One region of the Clostridium sp. AWRP genome, then DNA from elsewhere that is predicted to be linked to it. Evidence: riboswitches for the same ligand, from Rfam matches in the RefSeq annotation. Region 1 holds a riboswitch; each other region holds the start of a gene.
The links. Region 1 has a riboswitch for cobalamin ahead of DMR38_RS02640 (ABC transporter substrate-binding protein). Riboswitches for the same ligand answer to the same signal wherever they lie in the genome.
Positions count from the first base shown of each region.

Region 2: another riboswitch for cobalamin. It lies ahead of DMR38_RS11620 (hypothetical protein); the one in region 1 lies ahead of DMR38_RS02640 (ABC transporter substrate-binding protein).
Region 3: another riboswitch for cobalamin. It lies ahead of DMR38_RS11560 (MoxR family ATPase); the one in region 1 lies ahead of DMR38_RS02640 (ABC transporter substrate-binding protein).

Region 1 is NZ_CP029758.2:580,582-585,023, forward strand. Features, by position in the region: gene DMR38_RS02630 (hypothetical protein) at 1-984, shown strand, start outside; gene DMR38_RS02635 (YARHG domain-containing protein) at 997-1,779, shown strand; cobalamin riboswitch at 1,874-2,053, shown strand; gene DMR38_RS02640 (ABC transporter substrate-binding protein) at 2,152-3,102, shown strand; gene DMR38_RS02645 (iron ABC transporter permease) at 3,128-4,177, shown strand; gene DMR38_RS02650 (ABC transporter ATP-binding protein) at 4,177-4,442, shown strand, end outside.
Region 2 is NZ_CP029758.2:2,526,652-2,531,093, forward strand. Features, by position in the region: gene DMR38_RS22305 (Ig-like domain-containing protein) at 1-1,310, opposite strand, end outside; gene DMR38_RS11615 (hypothetical protein) at 1,400-1,888, opposite strand; cobalamin riboswitch at 2,186-2,372, opposite strand; gene DMR38_RS11620 (hypothetical protein) at 2,522-3,001, opposite strand; cobalamin riboswitch at 3,132-3,315, opposite strand; cobalamin riboswitch at 3,456-3,637, shown strand; gene metE (5-methyltetrahydropteroyltriglutamate--homocysteine S-methyltransferase) at 3,672-4,442, shown strand, end outside.
Region 3 is NZ_CP029758.2:2,506,638-2,511,079, reverse strand. Features, by position in the region: gene DMR38_RS11565 (hypothetical protein) at 1-1,483, opposite strand, end outside; cobalamin riboswitch at 1,763-1,951, shown strand; gene DMR38_RS11560 (MoxR family ATPase) at 2,156-3,139, shown strand; gene DMR38_RS11555 (DUF58 domain-containing protein) at 3,177-4,391, shown strand; gene DMR38_RS11550 (hypothetical protein) at 4,384-4,442, shown strand, end outside.

The DNA of each region.
Region 1 (4,442 bases):
GCAAAAAGCAGTGGACTTGAAGATGAATTCATAAAAGATACTATTCACAGTTTATGCTTTTATGCTGCTCCTGCATTTTTAGCCGGAGAAAAAAATTTAAGTAAATATCCTAAGGCACTTTTTTATGCAAATACTGGATATGGTGAAATTATAATAGGACAGTCAGTTTTTGCAGGGAAGGACTATACATTAAAAAGGAATAGGTATTTTACTCACTGCTGCGTAATACCTGAGAGCGAAAGAAAGTTATACATAGAAAATCCTGAAAAAATAATATATGCTTCAGGGTTTGTAGAAAATTATGATATGGAGAAGGGAACTTCTATAGAAAGTTTGAGAGAAATAAAAATTGATAGAACTTATGATGTTTTTAACTCTATAGAAGACTTGTTTTTAGCTGCTTCCATAGATAAAAATACATTTATAAATATGGTAAAAGCTTGTTTTGATGCAGCTGCTTTTAATAAAAAGCTATATATTGTGGTTCCTTATAATAAAAATATGGATAAAGTTATAAAAGGAATACTAAAATACTTGTATAGGGCACTTCCTTTTGCAGTAAGGAGAAAAGTTGGCTTTACAACTTATGTGAAACAGCCTGAGATAAAGGAGTTTATAAATATTGAATTTCTCCTTGAAGGAAGCATAAAAAGGCTTACTCAAGATGTAAAAGCAGGATATGTTTTTGATATGGCAGATAATAATTTCTATCTTGAAGGAATTGATGAAAAACATCATGTTTTTATAGATTTTGTTATGGATAATATAGAAAATGAAAGAGCTTTAAATGAATTTTTTATTAACGCAGATAATGATTGTTCTAGAGAAAGATTTACGATTGATATGTATGATAATATTTTGTGCCCAGCTTCTCAAAATGAAGAAATTAAAGAAATCCCTATATGTATGAAAGAAAATGAACAAGTTGAACATAAACATAATCTAGTGTATTTTTTCAAGAAGTTATTTTTAAATAAAGATTAGAGGTGAAAGTAGATGGCTAAATGTAGAGAATGTGGTACGGAGATTAATGAAAATGATAAGTTTTGTGTATACTGCGGTGCAAAACAGGAAAAGGGACATGAAGGAGAAGAGGATAAAAATGATAATACAAAATATTATGGGAAAGAAAATAGTGACTATAAAAAAGAAAATAAAAAGCATGAAGATAGCTTAAAGCACAGCGATACTTTTGATTTTAGTTCATCTCATGAACAAAAGAGGACAGATAGAAAAGATAAAGAGGAATTTACCCGGGAGTTAGGTGATACTCCACTTAAGGATAAACGGCCGTTGAATTTTAAAATGATAGGTATAACTATCTTAACTATAATTGTATTTGTTGTTTCCTTTAAGATGATATCCTCACTTATAAGTAAAGGCCCCAGCAAAAATGTTTCAAATGTGGAATCCAAACAGAATGTTTCTTCCGATTCAAATAACAATTATGAAAATGGTTCAGATAACAATTCAGGAGAATATGTGATACCTTACAGTAATACAAGGGCACTTACTAGTATTGATCTCAAAGGTATGAGTAAAAAACAGATGGCACTTGCTAGAAATGAAATATTTGCAAGGCATGGTTACACATTTCCTACAGAACCATATAAGAGTTATTTTGCAAGTAAGTCCTGGTATAAGCCTAATCCTAAGTATACCAATGATGGCAAGGAACTTTCTGCACTTGAGAGGCATAATGTAAAAGTCATATTAACAGCAGAAGGTCGTGGAAAATATGTATCACCTGGATATGATGCAGATTATTATAAGAAATAGGCTAGCATACTGATTGGCTATTTCTCTAAAAATGATCGGGGTATAAAAAGTAGAATTTGATATAAAATAGGAGAAATGATATACTTATTCTATAATTTAATATTAAATTTTAGGTACTTGATTTTTAAGTTTAAAAGGGAAATAAGTGAAGAGCTTATGCGGTCCCGCCACTGTAATGAGGAGTATATTTATAAATTTGCCACTTGGGAACAGGGAAGGCGTAAATATGCAATGAATCAGAGCCAGGAGACCTGCCTAAAATTTACGGATGGCTTACGTGGATAGGCTTTAAAGTAAAATAATTTACTTAAAAACTGTTATCTATGGGTAATAGTTTTTTTAGTTTGTTAAATTAATTGGAGGGAGTAACTAATGTTTAAGAGTAACAAAAAATTTATTTTACTAATTATGATTACGATTACGGTGTTTTTGGCGGGATGTGGAGCATCTAATACAAGCAATTCTAATACAGACAGCAGCAGTAAAAGTGAATCTATTAAAAATACCACTTATCCTTTAAAATTAAAAGATTCAACTAATACGGAAATTACAATTCAAAGTGAGCCTAAGAAGGTGGTATCCTTATCTCCTAATGTTACAGAAACAATCTATGCATTAAACAAACAAAATGTTTTGGTAGGTAGAACTGATTTTTGCACGTACCCTACACAAGCTTCTAAAATACCATCTGTTGGTACTATAACTGACCCAAGTGTTGAAAAAATTGTTGAACTTAAACCTGATGTGGTAATAGCTTCTAATTTAACTAAACCGGACATTTTAAAAAAGCTGCAGCAGCTTAATATAAAGGTTTTAACTATTTCAAAAAATGAAAGCTTTGAAAATACTTATAATAATATAGAAAATATAGGAAAAATAGTGAACGCTAATAAAAAGGCATATAGTATAGTTTCAAATATGAAAGCAAAGGTTAAAATTGTACAAGAAAAGATAAAAGGAAAGGGTACCCCTACAGTATATTATGTGGTAAGTTATGGTACAAGTGGTGATTTTACTGCAGGAAAAGATACTTTTATAGGCAAGATGATTGAAATGGCAGGAGGCAAAAATGCTGCTTCTGATGTTACAGGTTGGAATTACAGTCTTGAAAAACTTGTTGAAAAAAATCCTGATATACTTATATGTTCCAATAAATTTAATAGTAAAAATGGAATTAAGGCTACAAAGGGTTATAAAGATTTGGATGCTGTAAAGAAAAATAAACTTTTCGAAATTGATGAAGATATTATAAGCAGACAGGGACCTAGACTTGCAGATGGGTTAGAAGCTCTGGCAAAGATAATTCATCCTGAAGCATTTTAAGTATATATAAGAGAGGAATGTGCTTATGAAATTTTCCCGGAAAAAGCATTTTAAGTTGTTTTTTTGCATTTGCATAGTAATATTATTTTTTTCGGCAGTAATATCAGCTATGCTTGGCTCTGCAGACATATCCTTCAAGGAAACACTATATGTGATACTAAGTAAAGTACCTATTGTGGGAAGTTTAGTTTCTACAATAGGAATATCACAAAATCACATTCTCATAATATTACAGATACGTTTACCAAGGATAATAACTTCAGCATTAGTTGGAATGGGATTATCAGTAGTAGGTGCATCCTTTCAGGCAATATTTAAAAATCCAATGGCAGATCCTTACGTACTTGGAGTATCTTCAGGGGCTGCTCTTGGAGCTGCAATTGGATTTATGCTGCAGCTAGATACTTTGCTTTTAGGGTCTACAGCTATTACTATGATGGCTTTTGTAGGGTCTATTGCAACTACTGTTTTGGTTTATAACATAGCCAGGGTAAAAAACAAGATACCACCAACTACACTGCTTCTGGCAGGTGTTTCTGTGAGTTTCCTTTTATCTTCAATAATATCTATAATAATGGTATTTAACAGGCAGCAGGTTGAAAAAATTGTTTTTTGGACAATGGGAAGTGTTTCTGCAGCAACTTATAATCAAATATTGATGTTGATACCTTTCATATTCCTGGGTATAATTATAATACTTTTATTTTCAAGAGATCTAAATATAATGCTTACAGGGGATGATACTGCTAAAAGTTTAGGCATAGAAGTTGAAAATGTAAAAAAAATAGTACTTGCTGTTTCTTCAATAATTGTTGCAGCCTGTGTGTCTATAAGTGGTGTAATAGGATTTGTAGGACTGATAATTCCCCATGCAGTGCGTATGGTATTTGGACCTGATCATAGGGTGCTCTTGCCTTTCTCATTGATAATTGGAGCTGTGTTTATGATTATTTGTGACACGGTGGCGAGAACTATAGCTGCTCCTTCTGAAATACCTGTGGGCGCTGTAACTGCTTTATTTGGGTCTCCATATTTTATTTATCTTTTAATAAAATCTAAAAAGAGAGTGATATAATGAATAATTCAAATTTGTGTGCAGTTGAAGTTAAAAATTTAAATTACAGTTTTGATGAAGTTGATATACTTCATGATATAAACATAGATTTTAAAAAAAATAAATTTTATTCGATTATAGGGCCTAATGGTTCCGGTAAAACTACTTTACTCAAAAATATTGCTAAAACTTTAAAGCCTTATAAGAGCACGGTTTTTATAAAAGATAAGGATATACTTGATTTGAAAAATAAGGCACTGGCAAGAAAACTTGCGGTAGTTCCCCA
Region 2 (4,442 bases), 1.9 Mb from region 1:
GACGACAGAACTTTACCAAGTACAAACTGATAATCCTCATTTGAATTATAATTTATCTTAACCTTACTGGTATCAATATCTATAGGCACGTCTCCAATAGTTGGTGCATTTAAAAATACATCTCCACTATAGGTTGCGCTAACATTATATTTGCTTATTAGCTCTTTATCTTCATCAGATCTTGGAACTATTTTAAAAGTTGCCGTTGTCTTAAGACTATCATCTGTATTATAAATAATTGGGGAAGTAGGAACAATATAAGTTTTATCATCAGCCGTTACCTGCACATCTACAGTCACTTTTGCTGCTGTTTTTTGTGTGTTTTCTGAATTTAAATATGGATATCCATTATTTGAAGAATCTATTTTCCAGGTTTTATCAAAATCAAAGTCTAGAGCTGTATATGTATCTTTATTTTTCATTTCTGCAGTTGTATAACCTTTGGGGTTACCATTATCAGAAGAAGATGGGGTATAACCTAATACATCTTTATCATATGCACAATTTTCTGCACTTGTGGTAACTCCAGTTTTACTATCATAATAGGTTGAACATAGGATTGGTTGGCATTTATCGCTATGTTCACCAGTATAATTTCCTGTAAATTTACCATAAAAATAGCAGTGATCTAATTGTTCACCACCCATTGAACAAATTCCTGCATATCTCACCATTTCCTCTGATGATTGATTATCAATAATTACATTACTGTAACAATCTTTTAAGTACCCAGCTGCAATACTACTTGTTTGTCCAATTGTATCCCTAGCAACTATTCCTGCTTCAAAAAAAACTTTAACCTTATTTGTAATTGTTCCTGTTGAAAAACAGCGAATAATTGTTCCACTTGCTTCATTAGCAATTAGTCCATAATTTTCAATTTTATCACCTTCAATAACTACGTTAGCATCAATCCTAGCATTCTCCACAATACCATCTTTATTAATAATATTGAATAAACCAGATTTGGGATCATTATAGTTACTTATAGTATGAAATTTTCCATTAAAAGTACCATTAAACGTATTTTGTGTTGTAAAAGATTTCAAAGGTAATTCAGATTTACCTACATCAATATCCTGAGTTAACAGAACATTTTTACCCGAATAGTCTATTCCCTTATCAATATCCCCCCTGAGTTTGTTTAAGTCTTTTACTGAACTTACCGTATAATTTCCATCTTTATCTTGAGTTAAAGAGGGCGTTGATGTTGTTGGTACGGTATCTGCCATAACCGTGTATGGTGCAAATGTCATTAATGTAAATATAAGCATCATAACAAAACTTGCCTTTTTCCATATCTTTTTCATTTCATTCTCCTTTCTAAATTCTAAGATTATGTAATATAAACTAATCTTAATATTATTAATTTTTAAGTTCTTGCTTGTATACCATCTCCTTAAAAAGATACGCTTAAAATTTTCGAAGACTTTTTGTATTCCTCAATTATAGGCTTAAAATATTTTTCCTCACCTTTTTTTCTACATTCTATTGCGTCTTCCAATTTATCAAAATATCCTAAATGTTTTTCTTTTCCTGCAAGAGTTAAACGTACTCTCCATTTACTTCTTTTTTTATCCCAATTAATACCTTTGTAACCACTAGAATTACTAGAAGAAATTTTACGTGTTAATTGGCCTATTTTTGTTCCTTTAAACCTATCTACATTAGTTGCTTTAACCTGAATAATTTTAGTATGTTCTATCATCAAACATCCACAACTTCTAGTTCCGCCATCTATTAAATGTCTTTCTCTAACTTTTACTTTGTTTCCACAGTCACATAAGCAGTTCCAAATAACACCCCTATCTTTATATTTTTTATTTGCAACAGACATAACTGTTAAACGTCCAAATTTCTTTCCTGTTAAATCTTTAAATCTGTTCATTTTCTCACCTCTTTTGATTTATGTATTTTGCCGCCCACTTCCTCCAGATTCCACGTCACCATGGACCCCCTTGTCTTAAACTATGCATTCCACGCTAGGGACTTTCACCCTTAAGATTGCGTCCATGCTAGGCGTACCATAATAAAAGAGACCTTCCTTCGAAAGTCCCTTTTATTACATAAATATTCTATATGACTAATAAACTAAAAAAGAACCACTAGAGTTCTCTCATGTCAATATAACCGTTTACTTTTAATCATAAACAAGCTTAAATATAGTAACATCTTCCCCTCCGAAAGAATTAACATAATATCAGGCAGGCTTCCTGGCTCAGATTCATCTTACTCCCCTGTCTTCCCAGATATAAAAATCCAGTGACATAATTAGGGTTTCATTCTCCATACAGTAACGGTGGGCTGCAGTGCTTTTTACACTTTTCCTTTTAACTATCCCATTTGACAGCACCTAATGCTAAATATTAAATTTTTATTATCTTTATGTTAAGATTAGTACATAATTTTTTAAAAGTCAACATAATCTTCTATAAGAAATTCTATTTTGCTCATATAATTTTTTATTAACAAAAATATCTATATGCTTATTTAAGCTGTAAAGATAACTACATATTTATTTTTAAATTATATTAACTCGTTTTTCCAAATTGTCAAATTTAAATTCTTGAGGTAAAAAATCACAGAATATCTTTTTGTCATTTAAAGTATCTCCGTCATAACCGCTGTTAAAGTATGCAAGTAAAGTATTTTCATCAATACAATGAATCCATTTCTTTAAGCTATCACTAAATTCAAAATCTTCTTCAAATATAGTATCGTCTTGATACATAATTATAATGTTATATAAATATATATCAAGTTTTAGAACTTCATTAATATTTTGAATATTTATTCCATCTTGTTCCACAATTTCTTTTTCTTTTAATGAATAAGTATTATAATAATTTTCAAGTTCTTTATAAAATCCCACTACTTTTTTGAGATACTTATAAAAATATACATTATTAATTTCTAATTTTATTTTATTACTTTTATTTAAATAAGAAATTAATCCTGGTTTATATTCAGAAAACTGCGTCTGGTAAAAATAACGATTCATAAAAAAATCCTCCCTTAAAAAAAATTCCTTTTAACAAAAGCGTTAAAAGGAAATATTATAAAAATGTTTGATTAGTTATAGAAAATCTAACAAAACTATCATCATAACACTCCCCCTATCACTCGTAGAGATATTTGTGTAAAATATAGGTAGGTCTTCTGACTCAAGATTCACCATTTTAGTACGCCTTCCCAATATTTAAGTGGCATAATATACTAAAACTCCTCTATTACAGCTACGGGATAGTCCAGGATTTTCACCTGATTCCCTTTTAATTAATCAAATTAGATTAAACCTATATTTGTCTTTATAGAACTTAATTATAATTTATACCTATTACAGTTTAATGTCAATAATATAATTGATCATTGACATTTATCGCCATATAATACTATAATTATTATTTAATAATATAATAATTCTTAAACAAGCTTGAAAGATCAATTGTATCTAATAGCTTTTTGAAATATAAGGTGCTTCTTTAAAAGGAAGTTAAAAGGGAATCAAGTTGGAATCTTGATCAGCACCCACTACTGTATTTCAGACGAAAATCTCAATAGCCACTACATTAAGCGGGAAGGGAGATCTGTAGGATGAAGATAAGTCAGGAAACCTGCCTTATATTTAAAATAATCAAATCTTTGGGAGTGAAGATTAAGGAGGAATAAAAATGATAAAATCAACAATTGTAGGTTACCCAAGACTTGGAGTGCACAGAGAACTAAAGTTTGCAGTAGAATCTTACTTAAAAAAAAAGATAGATTCAAATATGCTAAAGTTCACTGCAAAACAACTAAGGAAAGAATACTGGACAACCCAAAAAGAAGTGGGAATAGATATTATTCCATCTAATGACTTTTCATATTACGATAATATGTTAGATATGGCATTTCTGTTAAATATCATACCAAAACGTTATAAAGAGCTCAAACTTTCTAAATTAGACACATATTTTGCAATGGCAAGAGGTTATCAAAATGATAACCTGGATGTAAAAGCTTTGCCTATGAAAAAATGGTTTAATACTAATTATCATTATATAGTACCTGAAATAGATAATTATACTTATTTTTGCCTAAATGATACTAAACCTTTTGATTTATATAAGGAAGCTAAAGATGAGGAAATTGATACAAAGCCAGTTATAATAGGAATTTTTACATTTCTCAAGCTTTCATATTTAAAAACAAACAGAACATTTAAAGAATGCCTGGATGAGCTTACAAATGTATACACAGCTATATTAGATAAGTTCGAAAGACAGGATATAAGTTATATTGAAATTGATGAGCCTATTTTAGTAACAGATTTAACACAAGAAGATATATTTTTATTTAGAACTGCTTATGACAAAATTATAAATAGAAAATATAAATTTCAAATATTACTTCAAACTTATTTTGGCGATGTAAGAGATATTTATAAATACTTTAGTGATATG
Region 3 (4,442 bases), 1.9 Mb from region 1:
CAGGAAGTCTAACAGTATATTTGTTATCAGAAGTAGTAGTACTTGTTACAATTACGTTATCTGTATCTGTTAGCATTTCCCAGGCTCCATACATTCCAGGCCCAACCTCAACTGCATTATTTGAATCAGGTTTATGATAAGAAAGAGGATCCTGATATTTTATATTTATCATCTGCAGTGCACTTTTAAATAAATTTCTATTTGTTCCTTCTAGTTGTACATAGGAATATCTAAATCCAGAATTTATATTGTCAGAAAGCGTTTTCCATGTAGTACCGGAACTGCCTTCAGACACTACTTTCGATGTGATATTGTTAATTGCATCTAGATTTGAATTATATTTATTATAATTGTCAACAGAATCAGTAACATCTGTTCCAGTAGAGACAAAAAATTTATCTGCATAAAAAGTAAAATGTCTGTGACCATAAGATTCAATTTTGGAATTACTCTTAGATGATTCACTTGTGTAAGGATATTTGCTGTGAAGAGAAGAGGAATCACCGTCAATATTTTTAACATAATAGTCTTTAAATTCCTCTGCCATTTTATCTGCAGGTACTGTAGATTGCCCGTCATTAGTTGTACACTTATCTTTCAGCATTTCTCCAAAATAATAAACATTGTGTAATATCATTTTATAGGGATCAGAATTAAAATTGGTATTGTCCACATCAGAAGAGGATGTTTCCTCTATAGAAAAAGTTTGAATTTTTGCGTTAGTTAATATGTCTTGTGCTGATTTACCACTTCCACTAAAGGTATTGTTGTCACATATTACTACTTGTGGCCTCTGATCAGCAGGAATATCAACTATTTCTTTAGCTTGTGTAGTTGTCATTGCTTGTCCGTAAACAGGCATATATGGTTTTGCACTTGATGCATTTTTAAAAACACCAGTAAACATATTATTGTCTAAATTATCTTGAGATGTTGCTGCTAGTGTACCACCTAACATTTCCACCATATCAGCATAAATTCCTGCAGCTGCAACATTTCTTACATTTTTAGGAATTTGCCTTTCCTCACCATCAATGCTTGCTGTTTGAGTTCCTGCAGGTGAAAAAGTACCTCCAGCATTGTTAGAACCCTCTCCTGTACCCTTAGAGCTGTTATTACCAGAACTGCTAGGCTGAGTATTATTTTGAGTGTTACTTGCACCGGTATTACTGCTTTGACTTTTACTATTTATGGCTGCTGTACCGGATTGACCTAGAGTAGCGCCACTACCTGGTTGTCCTTCACTTGATATTTTAGACTTACCATTGTCTGAAATTTTATTTTGTGTACTTGAATCATTTGATGAGTCATCATTTGACTGTTGTTTTTTTGCTAGATCCATTTGGGAAGATTTTAATTTTTGCTGTGCTACGATTTTTGCATTAGGTGAAACAACGCGAACCACCGGACTTGGTGCACAGGAAGATAAAATCATAACAGATGATGCAAGTAAAATAATGAAACACTTTCGAATGATCTTCATCTTTATAACCATCTCTTTCCTTTTTTTGGCTTTTTATTTTGACATACTTTTGAACATAAACTTGAATTTTAATCAAATTCCCTATAGTAAAACTATTCTAATTATAATTAATTATAACAAATTATTCTACTAAATCAAAATAGAAATGACAATTTTTAAGTAGAATTTCCAAAAAATCGAAGATAATTCATTATAGATTGAAATGATGTTGACTTTGTGAATTCTATATCTTATAATTAGTTTTGAAATACTGGATAATCTACAAAATAATCTACAAAAAGTTAATATTTAATATTAGGTGCTATTATTGGATAGTATAGTTAAAAGGAAAAGTGGAAATAAGCCACTACAGCCTACCGCTGCTGTATGGAGGATGAAACCTCAGTATACCACTGGATATATATCTGGGAAGGTGAGGAAGTAAGATGAATCTGAGTCAGAAGGCCTGCCTATTATTTTGTTAATTCTTTCGGCGGGAAAGATATTACATAACTTATTAGAGCTGTTTATAGTATATGCATAAACAGTTAGTTAAAGTATAAATTAAGAGCCCACCAGGGCTCTTTTGTTTTTAATAAGATTTATTTAGATGGGTTATCATGTGTTTTATTTAATTAATGTATGAGGTTTCATAAGCAATTATTAAAAGTGTGCATAAAGGAGGACTTTACTATGGAAAATGCAAATAAACTTTTTACAGAAAATAATCCTGAGAGTTGTAGGAATACTATCAATAGGGTAATTGATAACGTTTCTAAAGTAATTATTGGGAAAAGGCAGGCTATTGAAATTATTGTATTAGCATTGGTAAGTGGGGGACATGTTCTTATTGAAGATATTCCGGGTGTTGGAAAAACAAGTATGATTTCAGCATTATCACGTTCGGTGTCATGTAAATTTAAAAGAATTCAATTTACTCCTGATGTTATGCCATCTGATGTTACAGGCTTTTCTATATATAATCAGAAAACTGGCAAATTTGAATTTCGGCCTGGTGCAGCAATGAGTAATTTTGTACTTGCAGATGAAATTAATCGTGCTTCACCAAAAACACAATCAAGTCTTTTGGAAGTTATGGAAGAAAAACAGATTACAGTAGATGGACATACTTATGTATTGGATGAGCCATTTATGGTATTTGCCACTGAAAATCCTGTTGAATATTTAGGAACATATCCTCTTCCTGAGGCACAGATTGATCGTTTTTTAGTACGAACTTCATTGGGATATCCAAGTCTTGAGGAAGAAATGCGTGTAGTATCACAGGGATCCAAAGCTAAAAAAACTCTTAAATCAGTGGCTTCGGGTGAAGATATTTTGAAAGTCCGTGATGAGGCAGAGAAGGTTCATGTAGATGATTTGGTGCTGCATTATATCATTGAACTTTCAGAAGCAACACGAAATCACCCTGAAATTTTAATTGGAAGTAGTCCTCGTGGGTCTATTGCTTTGTATAAAATGAGTAAGGCTTATGCATTTTATATGGGACGTGATTTTGTACTGCCAGATGATGTAAAAAGAATGGCACCTTATGTATTACCTCATCGTCTAGTTCTGAACCATGCGGCTAAAACTAAAAAGAGAACAGATTCTCAAATTTTTCAGGAAATTATGGAAAAGGTAGCTGTACCTATTATAAAAAATGATGAAAAATAGATGTATTGGATCTACGTGAATGAGGAGGCTATAGAAAATGTATCGTAAGATTATTTCTTATATAGTAGTACTGCTCTTGTTACTTTTACCTGGATTTTATCTGAAAAATCCCTTTGGATATTTGCCGTGTATTTTTTTCTTAATGGCAAGTGTATTTTCTTTATTGTATGTCTTAGCCCTACGAAAAGCTATTGTATTTTTGCAGCCGGTAAATAATATGAGCTGCGAGAGAAATATGAAAAAACAATTTTCTGTTGTTATACAAAATAAGTGGTTTTTGGCATGTTCTAGAATTACTTTCCGTTTTTATAGAAATAATTTATTTGGACAAGTTTCACAAGTAAACGATATAAATACGACTCTAAGTCCAAAAGAAAAAAAAACATTTAATTTTGACATAAAATTTAATCATCTTGGAACTTATGAGGCAGGAATTTCTTCTGTACGTATTTATGATTTATTAGGAATTTTCTATTTGACTTATAAAGATTTTAACAAAAGTTATATTACTGTAAAACCCCATTGTTTTGATGTGGATAATTTGGATTTCTATGATGTAGCAGGAAAACAAATTAGTTTGTCAGTGTCAAAGTCTAAGATGGAATCAGATGATTATAGTGGTGTTAGGCAATATATGCTAGGTGATCCTATAAAGAACATTCATTGGAAAATTTCTGCACATACTCGGGAGTATATGGTTCGAACATTTGAAAGTTACGCAAGTAAAGGTGTTAGCGTTTATATGGATTTTGAAGCAAAAGCTTATTCAAATGAAATTTTACTATCTATTTATGACTGCATTGTAGAAACGGCTTACTCAGTAGCCAATTATGTGCTTGGTCAAAAAGAGTGTGTTGAATTAATTTACAATAAAGATGGAAGTGCACAAACATTATTGCCAAGAAATCGGTTAGATATGGATGATATGATTCTAAATTTTTCAGGGATTTCTCCAGTACATGATAATCAATTGGTGGAAATGTTTGAAGATAATGCAACACGGCAATATGGGCTGGATGTAATTATAGTTTGTACACCAAATTTGAATGGAACATTAGTTGAATATTTAATAGAGGCTAGAATGCTTAGGAAAAAGGTATATCTATTTTATATTAGTCCTAAATCAAAAAAAGAAAATTTTAGTGATGATGAAAAATCAATGCTTAATGATTTAACAAGTTCTGAAGTCAATTATTTTGTAATCTCTTCTGCAGATGAATTACAGAGTAGTGAGGTGAAAGAATATGCATAAGAATGTGTTATGGATAAGTAAGGGCATAGAATATTTGTTAACAGAAATTAT